Regions from separate parts of the Bradyrhizobium sp. HKCCYLS3013 genome, predicted to be linked through region 2. Evidence: predicted binding sites of a transcription regulator. Region 2 holds the regulator's gene; each other region holds the start of a gene.

Region 1 (4,667 bases), on a different contig from region 2:
GATGCCGCGACCGTCGACGCCGGTCTGCGCGCCTACATGCTGCGCATCTACAATTACATGAGCATCGGCCTGGCCATCACCGGCCTCGCGGCGCTCGGCGTCTACATGGCGTCGGTGACCGGCGATCCGGCGGCCGGCGTGTTCAAGTTCGGCAACGCCTATCTGACGCAGTTCGGCTACGCGATGTTCGTGAGCCCGCTGAAGTGGCTGTTCATCCTGGCCCCTCTGGTCATGGTGTTCGCGATCTCGGCCGGCATCAACCGCCTCGCGCCGTCGACCGCTCAACTCCTGTTCTGGGTGTTTTCGGCCTTGATGGGCATCTCGCTGTCGTCGATCTTTCTGGTGTACACCCACACCTCGATCGTGCGGGTGTTCTTCATCACCGCGGCGACGTTCGGCGCGCTCAGCCTGTACGGCTACACGACCAAGCGTGACATGACGGGCATGGGCTCGTTCCTGTTCATGGGCCTGATCGGCATCGTGCTGGCGAGCCTGGTGAACCTGTTCCTGGCGAGCTCGATGCTGCAGTTCATCGTCTCGGTGATCGGCGTGTTCGTGTTCGCCGGCCTGACCGCCTGGGATACGCAGCGCCTGAAGAACGAGTACATCTACGGCTACGCCTCCGCGGGCGGCGACATCGCCGAGCGCGCAGCGATCACCGGCGCGCTGTCGCTGTACCTGAACTTCATCAACCTGTTCACGCTGCTGCTGCAGCTGCTCGGACAGCGCGACTGATCCAACCGCTCGAACGAGCGACCTTCGAAGCCCCGGCCTCACCGCCGGGGCTTTTCGTTTGCACAAACCCGATTGCGACCGGCGCAAAGCGGCAGCGACAGCCATGCCGCGAGGCCGGATTGATCGCCGCGTCCGCGTGGGTATGCTTGCACCCCATGTCGAACATTGAAATCCGGCCCACCCAGGAGGCCGACCTCCCCGCCATCACCGCCATCTACGGCCAGGCCGTCCGCGAGGGCACGGCCACCTTCGAGCTCGACCCTCCGGATCTGGCGGAGATGACGCGCCGCTTCCGGGCGCTCCGCGACGGCGGCTTCCCCTATTTCGCCGCCCTGCTGGACGGAGAGGTGGTAGGCTATGCCTATGCCGGGCCCTACCGGCCCCGCCCTGCCTATCGCTTCACGGTGGAGAACTCGGTCTATCTCGCTCCCGCCAGCCAGCGTCGCGGCATCGGGATGCGACTGATGCGGCAGCTGATCGACGCCTGTGAGGAGGGAGGCTTTCGCCAGATGATCGCCGTCATCGGCGACTCCGCCAATGCCGGCTCGGTCGGGCTGCATACCGCCTGCGGCTTCCAGATGATCGGCACCCACCCGAGCGTCGGCCTGAAATTCGGCCGCTGGCTCGATACTGTGATGATGCAGCGCCCGCTCGGGGCCGGGAGCAGCGACGTCCCGGCGTAAAAGCGACGCCGGTCGAAATGTCGTGATCACCCGGCGGGTCGGATCAGACCAGCGCCGGCTTCGGCGCGATCGCCAGCAACACGCGCTCAAGCTCGTGGCCGCGGCGCAGGATCAGCCCGGTGGCCGAGATCACGCTGTACATGCCCTGCTTGCGTGCGAGACGCGGATCCTTCTCGATGCGGTAGATCGGCACCTCGGACGCCCGGCGAAACACGGAGAAGACGGCCCGGTCACGCAGGAAGTCGATCGAATAGTCGCGCCACTCACCGTCGGCGACCATGCGACCGTAGAGGTTCAGGATGCGGTTCAGCTCCAGGCGGTCGAACGTCACCCGGTTCGGCGCTGCGGCCGCACTGCGCGCCGCCGCGCGGTTCTCGCTGGGGTCGGCGTCCTCCGGCGTGAGGTTCATTGGCGTCCTCCTGTCATCTGTGTGACATGATCGCGCCATCCGGCAGAAGCCGCAAGGGGCCGTTTTCGTTGTTGAAGTTCGACCGAGCCTGCAAGGTCATCAGTTCCGCGAACACGCAAGCGTCACGGGATCGTTAGCGGAATCATAATCGCGCCGTCTTTCCGCCCACCGACCGCCCCCGACCTTCGGCATAAGATTCGTGTGCGTTGGCCCGGTCCTTTCGGTTCCGGATTCCTCAGCCCCCAGCCCCCCGGGGTCGTCAGGATCGGGTCTATTCACAAGTAAGGCAAAGGGCCAACGCAAGTTGGTCCTTTTGCTTTTCTGGCGTGAGCTGCCGGAAGATGTCGCGGCGCGCCGTCGCACGGACGTGACGCGCCTCACGCAGGTCAGCGAAAACGAAGATCGGGACGACGGAAGATCAGCGCTCGGGACCACGCGCCGTTGCTGAAGCCCGTCCGCCCAACGGCAACTCGGAAAAGGCGGCGCCGAGCATCGGCCCAGGGCGGTCGCGACTGCCGTCCTGCACATAGACGACGGTGCCATCGACGCCCTCGCGGGCGATCTTCTCCAGCGGCACGCTCCAGCTGACCGGCGACCCGGTCCAGTCACCCAGCTTCTGGAGACCGCGAACGACGTTGTAATAGGTCAGGTCGCGGCCGCTGTTCTCGCCGCGCCCGACCGAGATCGGGACCACCCGCGAGATCGAGCAGACCCAGACCTCGCCGTGCCGGCGCGGCGCATGCTCGCTGGCCGCGGCGACCGAGACGGCGAGCTCCTGGCCGTCGACCGACAGCCTCACCGGCACCGACATCACCGCGCCGCCCTGGACGGTTTCCTCGATCGCGCCTTCGATGGCCTCACGGTCGCTGCCGATCACATGCACAGAGCCGTTGATCACCGCCTGCGGCGTATAGACCTCGCGGTCCCCGCGCGCACGAGAATAGGCCCGCTGCCGGGCCGTGAAGCGGGAGTCGGCCAGCGTGTCCTTCCAGCCGAGATAGTCCCAGTAGTCGATCGGCAGCGACAACGCGATGACCGAAGGATCTCTGGCGAGCTCGCCGAGGATCTTGTCAGCCGGCGGGCAGGACGAACAGCCTTGAGAGGTGAAGAGTTCGATCACCGCACGGGGATCGGACGCGGCGGGCCGGACGAAAGCGATGACCGCACAGACACTCAGCGCTGCGCGCGACCACCACGACATCTGTCCACTCATCGCCACTGTCCCGTCTGGACCACCGTCCGCTGCGCCCTGCGCATCACTGCATCCGCGATGCCGTCCTCGTAGTTAACAAACCGAAAATGCAAAGGAGGCGGCCTTTGTCATAGGCCGCCTCCTTCATCACCCGCTACTCACTTCAGAGTGAGCCAAACTGTCGCATCGCGCTTTGGTTAAGCGGCGAGCTTGCGCAGCACGTAGTGCAGGATGCCGCCGTTGCGGTAGTAGTCGAGCTCGTCGAGCGTATCGATCCGGCAGAGCAGCGGCACCTGCCGCGCCGCACCGTCGGCCGAGACGATCTCGGCGGTCAGGGTTTGGCGCGGCTTCAGGTCGCCCTGCAGGCCCTTGATGGTAACCTTCTCGTCGCCCTTGAGGCCGAGCGAGGACCAGGACGTGCCTTCCTGGAAGGTGAGCGGCAGCACGCCCATACCGACCAGGTTGGAGCGATGGATGCGCTCGAAGCTCTGGCAGATCACGGCGCGGACGCCGAGCAGCCGGGTACCTTTGGCGGCCCAGTCGCGCGATGAGCCGTTGCCGTATTCGGCGCCGGCGAACACCACCAGCGGCACACCCTCTTCCTGATACTTCATCGCGGCGTCGTAGATCGACATCTGCTCGCCGTCGGGCCAGTGCTTGGTCAGACCGCCCTCTGGGATGTTGCCGTCGGCGCCCTTGAGCATGAAGTTCTTGATGCGGATGTTGGCGAAGGTGCCGCGCATCATGATCTCGTGATTGCCGCGGCGGGTGCCGTACTGGTTGAAGTCGGCCGGGCGAACCTGGTGCTCGCTGAGGAACTTGCCGGCGGGCGAGGTCAGCTTGATCGAACCGGCCGGCGAGATGTGATCGGTCGTGATCTTGTCGCCGAACAGCGCCAGCACGCGGGCCTCGACGATGTCCTTGATCGGCTCCGGCTCCTTCTTCATGCCTTCGAAATACGGCGGGTTCTGCACGTAGGTCGACGACATGTTCCAGCGATAGGTTTCGCTCTCGACGGTCTTGATCTTGCGCCAGTTGGTGTCGCCCTTGAACACGTCGGCGTAGCGCTTCTTGAAGATCGACGCCTTGACGAACTTCTTGACGAAGTCGTTGACCTCCTTGGTCGTCGGCCAGATGTCCTTCAGGTAGACCGGCTTCTTGTCCTTGCCGATGCCGATCGGCTCGACCGCAAGGTCCTTGGTCACGGTGCCGGCCAGCGCATAGGCGACGACCAGCGGCGGCGAGGCCAGGTAGTTGGCCTGCACGTCCGGCGAGACGCGGCCTTCGAAGTTGCGGTTGCCCGACAGCACGGCCGCCGCGACGACGCCATTGTCGTTGATCGACTTCGAGATCTCCTCCGGCAGCGGGCCGGAATTGCCGATGCAGGTGGTGCAGCCGAAGCCGACCAGATTGAAGCCGACCTTGTCGAGATCCTTCTGCAGGCCGGAGTTCGCGAGGTATTCAGCAACCACCTGACTGCCCGGGGCGAGCGAGGTCTTCACCCACGGCTTGGCCTTGAGGCCCTTGGCGGCGGCGTTGCGGGCCAAGAGGCCGGCGCCGATCAGCACGCTCGGGTTCGAGGTGTTGGTGCAGGAGGTGATGGCGGCGATGACGACGTCGCCATGGCCGATATCGAAGTCTTTGCCCT
Region 2 (4,667 bases):
ACCGAGGCGCCGATGGTGCCGCCGATCGCGCGGATGGCGCTGTCCTCACTCAACAGATCTGCGCCGGCCACCAGGCTCACCACGATGGTGGCGATCACGACGACGCTGGAATGGCCGAGCGCAAAATAGAGGCCGGCGGCGCGCGGGGCGCGACCGTCCTGCACGAGCTTCCGCACCACATTGTCGATCGCCGCGATGTGGTCCGCATCGACGGCATGGCGCAGTCCGAGCAGCCAGGCCAGCATCGCGGTGCCGACGATGGCGGGCCGGTCGGCGTAGAGCGCGAATGCCCAGGCCCAGGCCACCGCATTGGCCGCGACCAGCCCAGCGACGAGCGCAACGGTCCTGCCGGGCTGCGACCGCCACCACAGCAGCCGCGGGGCACGAGGATGATCAATTGGAACAATCGTCATACTCGGACTATAGCAAGAGCCAGGCCAGTTCGGTAAAGCCCCGCTGCAGGCGAAAGCTACAGGAAAAAATCGGCTGCACTTGCCGGATCGCCCGCTCGCTTGGCAACCCGCTATCCAGTCGCGCACAGATCGTGACCAGCGGCGGGACCTCTCTCGTCCCCTCCCCCTTCACCGCGCCGAGGCACTCTGCGCCGCAATCTCGCGCTGCACGACCGCCTCGAACTGGCTGGCGGGCGCAGCGAACATCAGCCGGGTCTCCTCGTGGAACGCCGAGAAGATGCCGACAACGGTCGGCTGCCCGCCGACCTCGGCCAGGATCGGCGAGCCCGAATAGCCGAAATTGGCGAGGCAATGCACCGTCAGCAGCCGGGCATCGCTGGTCATGCCGGCGCTGCAATTGCGCTGGCCGGTCGGCGAATAGCGCCGCTCCTGGCCGTAGCCGATCTCTGAGATGGTTCCGGCGGTGGTCGCAGCCTGCAGTTCCTCGCGCGTCAGCGCCTTGACCGCGACCGGCTTCGACGGCAGCGCATCCTTCAGCACGATCAGCGCCCAATCGGCGGGCGAGCGGTCGAGCGACCATCTGTCGTGCCGGGTCGGGACGAAGTCCGGCGCCACGATCAGCTTGTCGGCGACCGACGATGCCGCCGGCGTGCCCCTGTTCATGCCGGCCAGGAAGCGGACATTGCCGGGGCTGACCTGCGCGACGCCGTTGAACACGCAATGCGCGGCGGTGAGCACGACGCGCGGCGCGACCAGAGTGCCGGTGCACCAGCCGCCGGTCGAGTATTGCGCGACGGTGACGACGCCGATCGACGACGCCGGCCACGAGGTGGGATCGACGACCTCGCCGATGTGGCGGTCGAGCCCGAGCAGTTGCTCCGGACGCGGAGCGGCGACGCCCGCCTCCGCCGATTCCGGCTTCGGCCGCCAGGCCGCAATGGCGCTCTGGGCCTGGACGCGCTGCGGCTCCGTCAGCTTGACCCTCTGCACGTCGCGGCCGGCCGATCGCACGCCGCTGCGACCCGCCATCACCAGCCAGGCGTAGCCCTGCACGACGTCCTGCTTCACGCCGCGACCGTCGAGCAGCATCAGGCCCAGCATGTATTGCGACTGGGCGAAGCCCTGCGCTGCCGCGCGGCTGAACCAGCGGCCGGCTTCGCCATAATTGCTCGCGACACCTTCGCCGTTGACATAGGCGATGCCGAGATAATGCTGGGCGACGGCGAGGCCCTGATCGGCGGCCTTGCGATACCACGCCAGCGCCTCGGCGGGGTTGCGCGGTTGGCCCCAGCCGAAGGCCTCCATGAAGCCGACGTCGAACTGCGCCCGCGCATCGCCCTTGGCGGCCAGCGGCAGCAGGCGGCGCATCGCCGCGGCGTGTTGTCCGTTTCCCGCCGCGGCGACCGCGTCTTCGAGCTCGGCGGCCGCGGCGCCCGCCGCGCTGCCGAGCAGGACGGCTAGAGATATGATGATGATCTTGATCAAGGGCGTCCGCTGGGACCGAAACATCGTCAGGGGCCGCCGAGCTGACATGATCAAGACGGCGGCGGCGTGGCGGAAAGCGGACCACGATCTCCTCAATCGGGCCCCCTCGCGCCTCACACCTGCTTCATCCTCACGCCCGATCGCCCCTTACACCTGCTCGCTCTTGGCGAAGCGATCATCGAGCGCATAGCCGGCGCCGCGCACGGTGCGGATCGGGTCCTGCTCGCGGCCCGGATTGAGCAGCTTGCGCAGGCGGCCGATATGGACGTCGACCGTGCGCTCGTCGATATAGATGTCGCGGCCCCAGACGCTGTCGAGCAGCTGCTCACGGCTGAACACGCGGCCGGGATGCTCCAGGAAAAACTCGAGCAGGCGGTATTCGGTCGGGCCGAGATCGATCGGCCGTCCCGAGCGCGCCACGCGGCGCTTCTCGCGGTCGAGCTCGATGTCGCCATAGGACAGCACGGTCGCCAGCCGCTCCGGGCTCGCCCGCCGCAGCAGGCCCTTCACGCGCGCCAGCAGCTCCGGCACCGAGAACGGCTTGACGATGTAGTCGTCGGCGCCGGTCGCGAGGCCGCGCACGCGCTCGCTCTCCTCGCCGCGCGCGGTGAGCATGATGATCGGCAATTGCCGGGTCTCGGACCGCGCCCGCAGGCGGCGGCACAGCTCGATGCCGGACAGGCCCGGCAGCATCCAGTCGAGCACGACGAGATCGGGAACGCGCTCCTTCAGCCGTGTGTCGGCCTCGTCTCCGCGCGCCACCGTCTCGACCTCGTAGCCTTCGGCCTCGAGGTTGTAGCGCAGGAGCGTCGTCAGCGCCTCCTCGTCCTCCACCACCAGAATTCGGGCGCCCATGTCAGAACCGTCTCTCTCAGTTGCCGGGGATCGTCGATGCGAAGCTCGTCATGTCGCCCTTCGGGCGCTTGTCCATGATCTGCTGGCCTTCGATCATATAGAAGACGGTCTCCGCGATGTTGGTCGCGTGATCGCCGATGCGCTCGATGTTCTTGGCGCAGAACATCAGATGGATGCAGAACGAGATGTTGCGCGGATCCTCCATCATGTAGGTCAGGAGTTCGCGGAACAGCGAGGTGCAGATGGCGTCGACCTCCTCGTCGCCCTTCCACACCGTCATCGCCGCCGGCAGGTCGTGCGCGGCATAGGCGTCCAGCACCGTCTTGACCTGCGACTGCACCAGGTCGGTCATGTGCTCGAGCCCGCGGATCAGCTTGAGCGGATGGAAGTCGCTCTCCAGCGCCGCGACGCGCTTGCCGATGTTCTTGGCGAGATCGCCGATGCGCTCCAGATCGGTGGCGACCCGCATCGCACCGACGATCTCGCGCAGGTCGACCGCCATCGGCTGTCGCCGGGCGATGGTAAGAACGGCGCGCTCCTCGATGATGCGCTGCAGCTTGTCGACCTCGGCGTCGGTGGCGACCACCTTCTGGCCGAGCGCGATGTCGCGCCGCACCAGCGCATCGACGGAATCGACGATCAGACGCTCGGCGAGGCCGCCCATTTCCGACACCAGCCGGGTGAGATCCTGCAGATCGCTGTCGAACGCCTTGGCGGTATGTTCACTGGCCATGATGATCTCCTGAAGTCAATGTCGTCGGCGTCAGCCGAACCGGCCGGTGATGTAATCCTGGGTCCGCCGATCGCTCGGCGAGGTGAAGATCTTGCTGGTGTCGTCGAACTCGATCAGCTCGCCGAGATACATGAAGGCGGTCTTGTCGGAGACGCGCGCCGCCTGCTGCATGTTATGCGTCACGATGGCGATCGTATAGTTTTCGGCGAGCTCCTGGATCAGCTCCTCGACCTTGGCGGTCGAGATCGGATCGAGCGCCGAGCACGGCTCGTCGAACAGGATCACCTCCGGCCGGACCGCCACGGTGCGCGCAATGCACAGCCGCTGCTGCTGGCCGCCTGACAGCGACAGGCCCGAAGCGTTGAGCTTGTCCTTGACCTCGTTCCACAACGCGCCGCCGCGCAGTGCCTTCTCGACCCGGTCGTCCATCTCCGACTTGGAGATCTTCTCATACAGCCGGATACCGAAGGCGATGTTCTCGTAGATCGTCATCGGGAACGGCGTCGGCTTCTGGAACACCATGCCGACCCGGGCCCGCAGCAGGTTGAGGTCGAGCTTGGGATCGAGGATGTTGGTGTTGTCCAGCATGAGCTGGCCAACGGCGCGCTGGCCCGGGTAGAGATCGTACATCCGGTTGAAGATGCGCAGCAGGGTCGACTTGCCGCAGCCGGACGGGCCGATGAACGCGGTGACGCGGTTGGTCCCCAGCGACAGGTTGATGTTCTTCAGCGCGTGGTGATCGCCGTAATAGAAGTTCAGGTTGCGCGCGGTCACCTTGGCGGGGGCTTCCGGCAAAACCTTGCCGTTCAGCGCGGCGGGATTGGGCTGGCTGACGGATACGGACAGGTCGGTCATTTTGCGTTCCTCTCGGCGCCGAGAATGCGTGCACTGACATTCAGGGCGAGCACGGCCAGAGTGATCAGAAGGGCTCCGCTCCAGGCCAGCTGCTTCCAATAGGCATAGGGGCTCTGGACGAAGTTGTTGATGGTGACGGGCAGGTTGGCCATCGTCTTGGAGAGGTTGAGGCTCCAGAACTGGTTCGACAGCGCAGTGAACAGCAAGGGCGCGGTCTCGCCGGCGACGCGGGCGGTGGCCAGCAGCACGCCGGTGATCAGGCCCGAGCGCGCCGCGCGATAGGCGATGCGCCGGATCACCAGCGATCGCGGCAGGCCGAGCGCCGA
Region 3 (4,667 bases), on a different contig from region 2:
ACGCTGTAGTCGGTCGCATCCGACATGATGTCCGATCTCCGGTTCCAGACGGCGCCGGGGGCGCGGTCCTCGCCCTCGGATGTGGTGATGGCGACGCCGGCCGCAAGGCGCGTGCCGTCGTCGCCAAGGCCTCAGCCGCGCATCGTCGCGGCGATCGCGTTCATCGCCTTGGCGAGCTCGATGTCGCGCAGGGTCACGCCGCCGGCGTCATGGGTCGTGAGGACCACCTCGACGGTGCGGTAGACGTTGCGCCACTCGGGATGATGGTCAGCCTTTTCGGCGACCAGGGCGATGCGGGTCATGAAGCCGAAGGCTTCGTTGAAGTCTGTGAATGTGAACGTGCGGGCGATGGCCTCACGGCCCACCGCCTCGGACCAGCCGGGAAGCTCCCGCAAGGCAGTGGCGCGTGCCTCCGCCGACAATCGTTGCGGCATCTCGATCTCCTCTCGTGGTGCAATCGACCGGACACGTGGCAACATCCGGGCGATTGCGGGGTCTACCTCCAGCCGGATCGCGCCGGGGTCCGCCCGATCAGAGCCTTGTCACAGGCCGTTGCCGGAGGGGCTCGGACCTGTCCCGATCCCCCGGTGGCTGGTGCGATGGTAACCATGACGCAGATGTCACCCCGGGCGGACAAGAAATTTGCTACAGTTCAGCTCTATCGAAGGACGACGTGGCCAGACGAAGCCGCCTGTGGCATCGCCCGGGCCCAGGACCACCGGAGGACAGAATCTGGTAGATGCTCAGACCACGCCAGCGCAGCGCTCACGGATGCGCCCTGCCGTGTTCATCGTCATCGCCGGGATCCTTGCGGTCGTCGGCGCTTTGACGGGTGCCTACTATTTTGCGATGCGTCCCGTGGTGCTCAAGATCGCGGTCGGTCCGCCCAACAGCGACGACCTGAAGGTCGTCCAGGCCCTGACCCAGGCCTTTTCCCAGTCGCACGCCTCCGTCAGGCTGCGGCCGGTTCCGACCGAGGGCGCCGCCGAGAGCGCGCAGGCGCTGGCCGCCGCCAAGGTGGATCTTGCGATCGTGCGGGGTGACCTCGAGGTCCCAAAGAACGCACAGGCGGTGGCGACGCTGCGCAAGAACGTCGTCATCCTCTGGGTGCCCTCGTCCGGCAAGGGCAAGAGCCGCAAAGGTGGCGCCAAGATCACGAAGATCTCGCAGCTCGCGGGCCACAAAGTCGGCATCATCGGCCGGACGCCGGCGAACGCGAACCTGCTGAAGGTCATCCTGCGCCAATATGGCGTCGACCCCAGCAAGGTCGAGATCGTCCAATTCCCGATCACCGAGGCCGCCGAAGCGGTCCGAAGCCAGAGGGCCGATGTCTATCTGGCGGCCGGTCCCATCAACAGCAAGATCACGGCGGATGCGATCGCCGCCGCCACCAAGGAAAGCGGGCCTCCGACGTTCCTGGCCATCGATTCCGCCGCAGCCATCGCACAGAACCATCCCGAATACGAGGCCACCGAGATTCCGGCCGGCGCGTTCGGCGGGGCGCCCGATCGCCCCGAAGATGAAGTGAAGACGATCAGCTTCAATCACCACATCGTGGCACGCAAGGGCCTCACCGACTCGACGGTCTCGACGTTCACGCATCAGCTGTTCTCGGTGCGCCAGCAATTGCTGTCGGAATTTCCGCTTGCCGCCAAGATCGAGACGCCGGACACTGACAAGGACGCGGCGATCCCCGCTCATCCCGGCGCGGCGGCGTTCGTCGACGGCGAGGAGAAGACCTTCCTCGACCGCTACAGCGACTACATCTGGTGGAGCCTGATGGCGCTTTCGGCGATGGGTTCGGCCGGTGCGTGGTTCGCCGGCTATCTCAAGCGCGACGAACGCACCATCAACACCTCGCTGCGCGATCGTCTGCTGGAGATGATCACCATCGCGCGCAGGAGCGATTCGACCGAGGAGCTCGACCAATTGCAGAGCGAGGCCGACGAGATCCTGCGCAACACGCTGACCTTCTTCGAGGACGGTGCGATCGAGCACGCTGCGTTGACCGCGTTCAACATCGCGCTCGAGCAGTTCCACAACGCGGTGGCCGATCGCAAGCTCATCCTGATGAGCATGCCCGCCAATCTGCAGCGAACCGGCGCGCAGTTGCGTGCCGCCGGCACCTGAGGTCGGACCACGCTTGCGCTGCGGCCGTGTCACGCGGCGGCCGGGGCGCGATTGTAATTCCAGCGTCATCAATCTTTCCTAGGTCTGCCGGGCCGTGACTCGCGCCTGCTCCCGCGCGCGATCCGACCAGGAGATCCGCATGACGCTTCGCATTCCTCGACCGCACACAGCCCTGTCCCGCCGCCGCTTCCTGTCGACGGCCGCCGCAGCCGGCGTCACGACGCTGGCGATGCCCTATCTGAGCCGCGCCGCCGACCGGCCGCAGATCACGCATGGCGTGCAGTCCGGCGACGTCGGCATGGATGGCGGCGTGGTCTGGGCGCGTGCCGATCGGCCGTCGCAGATGCTGGTCGAGGTGGCGACCACCGAATCGTTCAAGGACGCGCGGGCGCTGCCACCGATCGCCGCGCTTCCGGAGAGCGACTTCACGGCCAAGATGCTGATCGAAGGCCTGCCGAGCGGCCAGGACATCTTCTACCGCGTCAAGTTCCGCGACCTGTCGCATACCGCGGTCGAAAGCGAGGCCGTGGCCGGCCGCTTCCGCACCGCGCCCGGCAACAAGCGCGACGTCTCGTTCGTCTGGGGCGGGGATGTGGCGGGGCAGGGCTGGGGCATCAATCCCGATGATGGCGGCATGTTCACCTTTGCGACGATGAAGAAGCACCGCCCGGATTTCTTCCTGCATTCCGGCGACACCATCTATGCCGACGGCCCGATCAAGTCCGAGGTAAAGCTGCCGGACAACAAGGTGTGGAAGAACCTCACCGTGGAAGAGAAGGCCAAGGTCGCCGAGACGCTCGACGAATTCCGAGCCGCCCACAAATACAATTTCCTCGACGAGAACGTTCGCGCCTTCAATGCCGAGGTGCCGATCTTCGTGCAGTGGGACGATCATGAGGTCACCAACAACTGGTCGGCTTCCAAGGAGCTGCCGGCGAGCTACAAGGAGCGCAACATCCAGCTGCTCGCGGCCCGCGCGGCGCGCGCCTTCCACGAGATGTATCCGATGCGCGAGAGCATCATCGAGCCGGGCCGCGTCTATCGCACCATCAACTACGGTCCGCATCTCGACGTGTTCGTGCTCGACGAGCGCAGCTACCGCGGCGCCAACGGTCCCAATCTCGAGGACAAATATGGCCCGGCGTCCTACTTCATCGGGCCGGAGCAGATGCGCTGGCTGAAGCAGGCGCTGCTCAATTCGCGCGCGACCTGGAAGGTGATCGCCTCCGACATGCCGCTCAGCATCATCGTCTATGACGACGCGGCCAACAAGAAGGGCTCGGAAGCCATCGCCCAGGGTGACGGCCCGGCGCGCGGCCGCGAGCTCGAGATTGCCGAGATCCTGCGCTTCATCAAGACGGCGCCGATCCAGAACACGGTGTGGCTGACGGCGGACGTGCACTACGCGGCCGCGCATTATTACGATCCGAACAAGGCGCAGTTCCAGGACTTCGAGCCGTTCTGGGAGTTCGTCTCCGGTCCGTTGCATGCCGGCACGTTCGGTCCGAACGAGCTCGACAACACCTTCGGCCCCGAGGTGCGCTTCATCAAGGCGCCCGGCCTCGACAAGCAGAACCTGCCGCCATCGGCCGGGATGCAGTTCTTCGGCCACGTCAAGATCGAAGGCGCAACGGGCCAGATGACCGTGACCCTGCGGGATCGCGCCGACGTCGCGCTGTGGTCGACCACGCTCGATCCGAAGCTCGGCTGAGGTCTTGTTGCTCGGCGGCAACACGATCGCGTGCTGCGACGGCAACTAATCGCGTCGCCGCAGCACGGCCTCCAGCGCCTCGGTCGGGCACGGCTTCGGCAGCCGCGGCCGGTCGGCGAATGCGGCCGGCACGCGGTCGGCGCCATAACCGGTCGAGAATGCGAAGGGAATGCCGAGCGCCGCCAGCCGCTCGGCAATCGCAAAGCTCTTCTCGCGGACCAGGCCGACATCGAGGAGTGCGAATTGCGGGACACGCTCGGCGATCATGGCGAGCGCGGTGGCGACGTCGGCTGCGATCCTGATGTCGGGAACGCCGAGGTCGGTGATCGTGTCTTCCAATCCGAGCGCAATGATGGGGTCGTCTTCGACGACCAGCACATGCTGATAGAACTCGGGCACGCCTGATTGCGAGCTGGTCATGGGATCTGCGGGTTCCAGGAGGAGGGACGGACCCCGCGGCCGGCGCCTCCTCTCGAGCGCGCTGGCGGGTTCCTGGAACCAAGGCAGCATATCAGAGTTCCTCTGTCGGTGCACTTGTGAACACAAGGAGCACGGATCACGCACATGCGTTGCGCACGGGGGATGACGATGCTGAGCCAGGGTGTGACCACGCTGAGCCGGGAACGGCCCTACAACAACCTGCTGCGGCGGCTCAGTCCGGCCGACTACGCGCTGATCTCGCCGAATCTGGTCGAGGACACGGCAACGCCGAACGAGCTGCTCTACAGTCCGGGCGACGACGTGCAGATCGTGCATTTTCCCTGCGGGCCGGCGCTGACGTCCTATCTCGTTCCCAATGAGGACGGTCGCGACGTCGAGACCATCC

Evidence for each region. Region 2 encodes PhoB, which activates phosphate uptake and scavenging genes when phosphate is short. Its sites were predicted from a motif close to TGTCATNNANCTGTCAT; they were not measured.
Region 1: the regulator PhoB is predicted to act here: its motif matches at 1,839-1,855, upstream of ACQR1F_RS26535 (DUF2794 domain-containing protein).
Region 3: the regulator PhoB is predicted to act here: its motif matches at 2,183-2,199, upstream of ACQR1F_RS14240 (alkaline phosphatase D family protein).

What each region holds. Positions count from the first base shown of each region.
Region 1 covers NZ_JBNPTK010000018.1:31,254-35,920, reverse strand. The annotation lists gene ACQR1F_RS26545 (Bax inhibitor-1/YccA family protein) at 1-735, shown strand, start outside; gene ACQR1F_RS26540 (GNAT family N-acetyltransferase) at 891-1,418, shown strand; gene ACQR1F_RS26535 (DUF2794 domain-containing protein) at 1,462-1,827, opposite strand; gene ACQR1F_RS26530 (DUF1223 domain-containing protein) at 2,246-3,028, opposite strand; gene acnA (aconitate hydratase AcnA) at 3,217-4,667, opposite strand, start outside.
Region 2 covers NZ_JBNPTK010000001.1:303,475-308,141, reverse strand. The annotation lists gene ACQR1F_RS01415 (HoxN/HupN/NixA family nickel/cobalt transporter) at 1-413, opposite strand, end outside; gene ACQR1F_RS01410 (trypsin-like serine protease) at 582-1,898, opposite strand; gene phoB (phosphate regulon transcriptional regulator PhoB) at 2,046-2,753, opposite strand; gene phoU (phosphate signaling complex protein PhoU) at 2,770-3,486, opposite strand; gene pstB (phosphate ABC transporter ATP-binding protein PstB) at 3,517-4,341, opposite strand; gene pstA (phosphate ABC transporter permease PstA) at 4,338-4,667, opposite strand, start outside.
Region 3 covers NZ_JBNPTK010000006.1:319,572-324,238, forward strand. The annotation lists gene ACQR1F_RS14225 (YkvA family protein) at 1-26, opposite strand, end outside; gene ACQR1F_RS14230 (4a-hydroxytetrahydrobiopterin dehydratase) at 132-434, opposite strand; gene ACQR1F_RS14235 (TAXI family TRAP transporter solute-binding subunit) at 784-2,130, shown strand; gene ACQR1F_RS14240 (alkaline phosphatase D family protein) at 2,270-3,841, shown strand; gene ACQR1F_RS14245 (response regulator) at 3,887-4,261, opposite strand; gene ACQR1F_RS14250 (Crp/Fnr family transcriptional regulator) at 4,430-4,667, shown strand, end outside.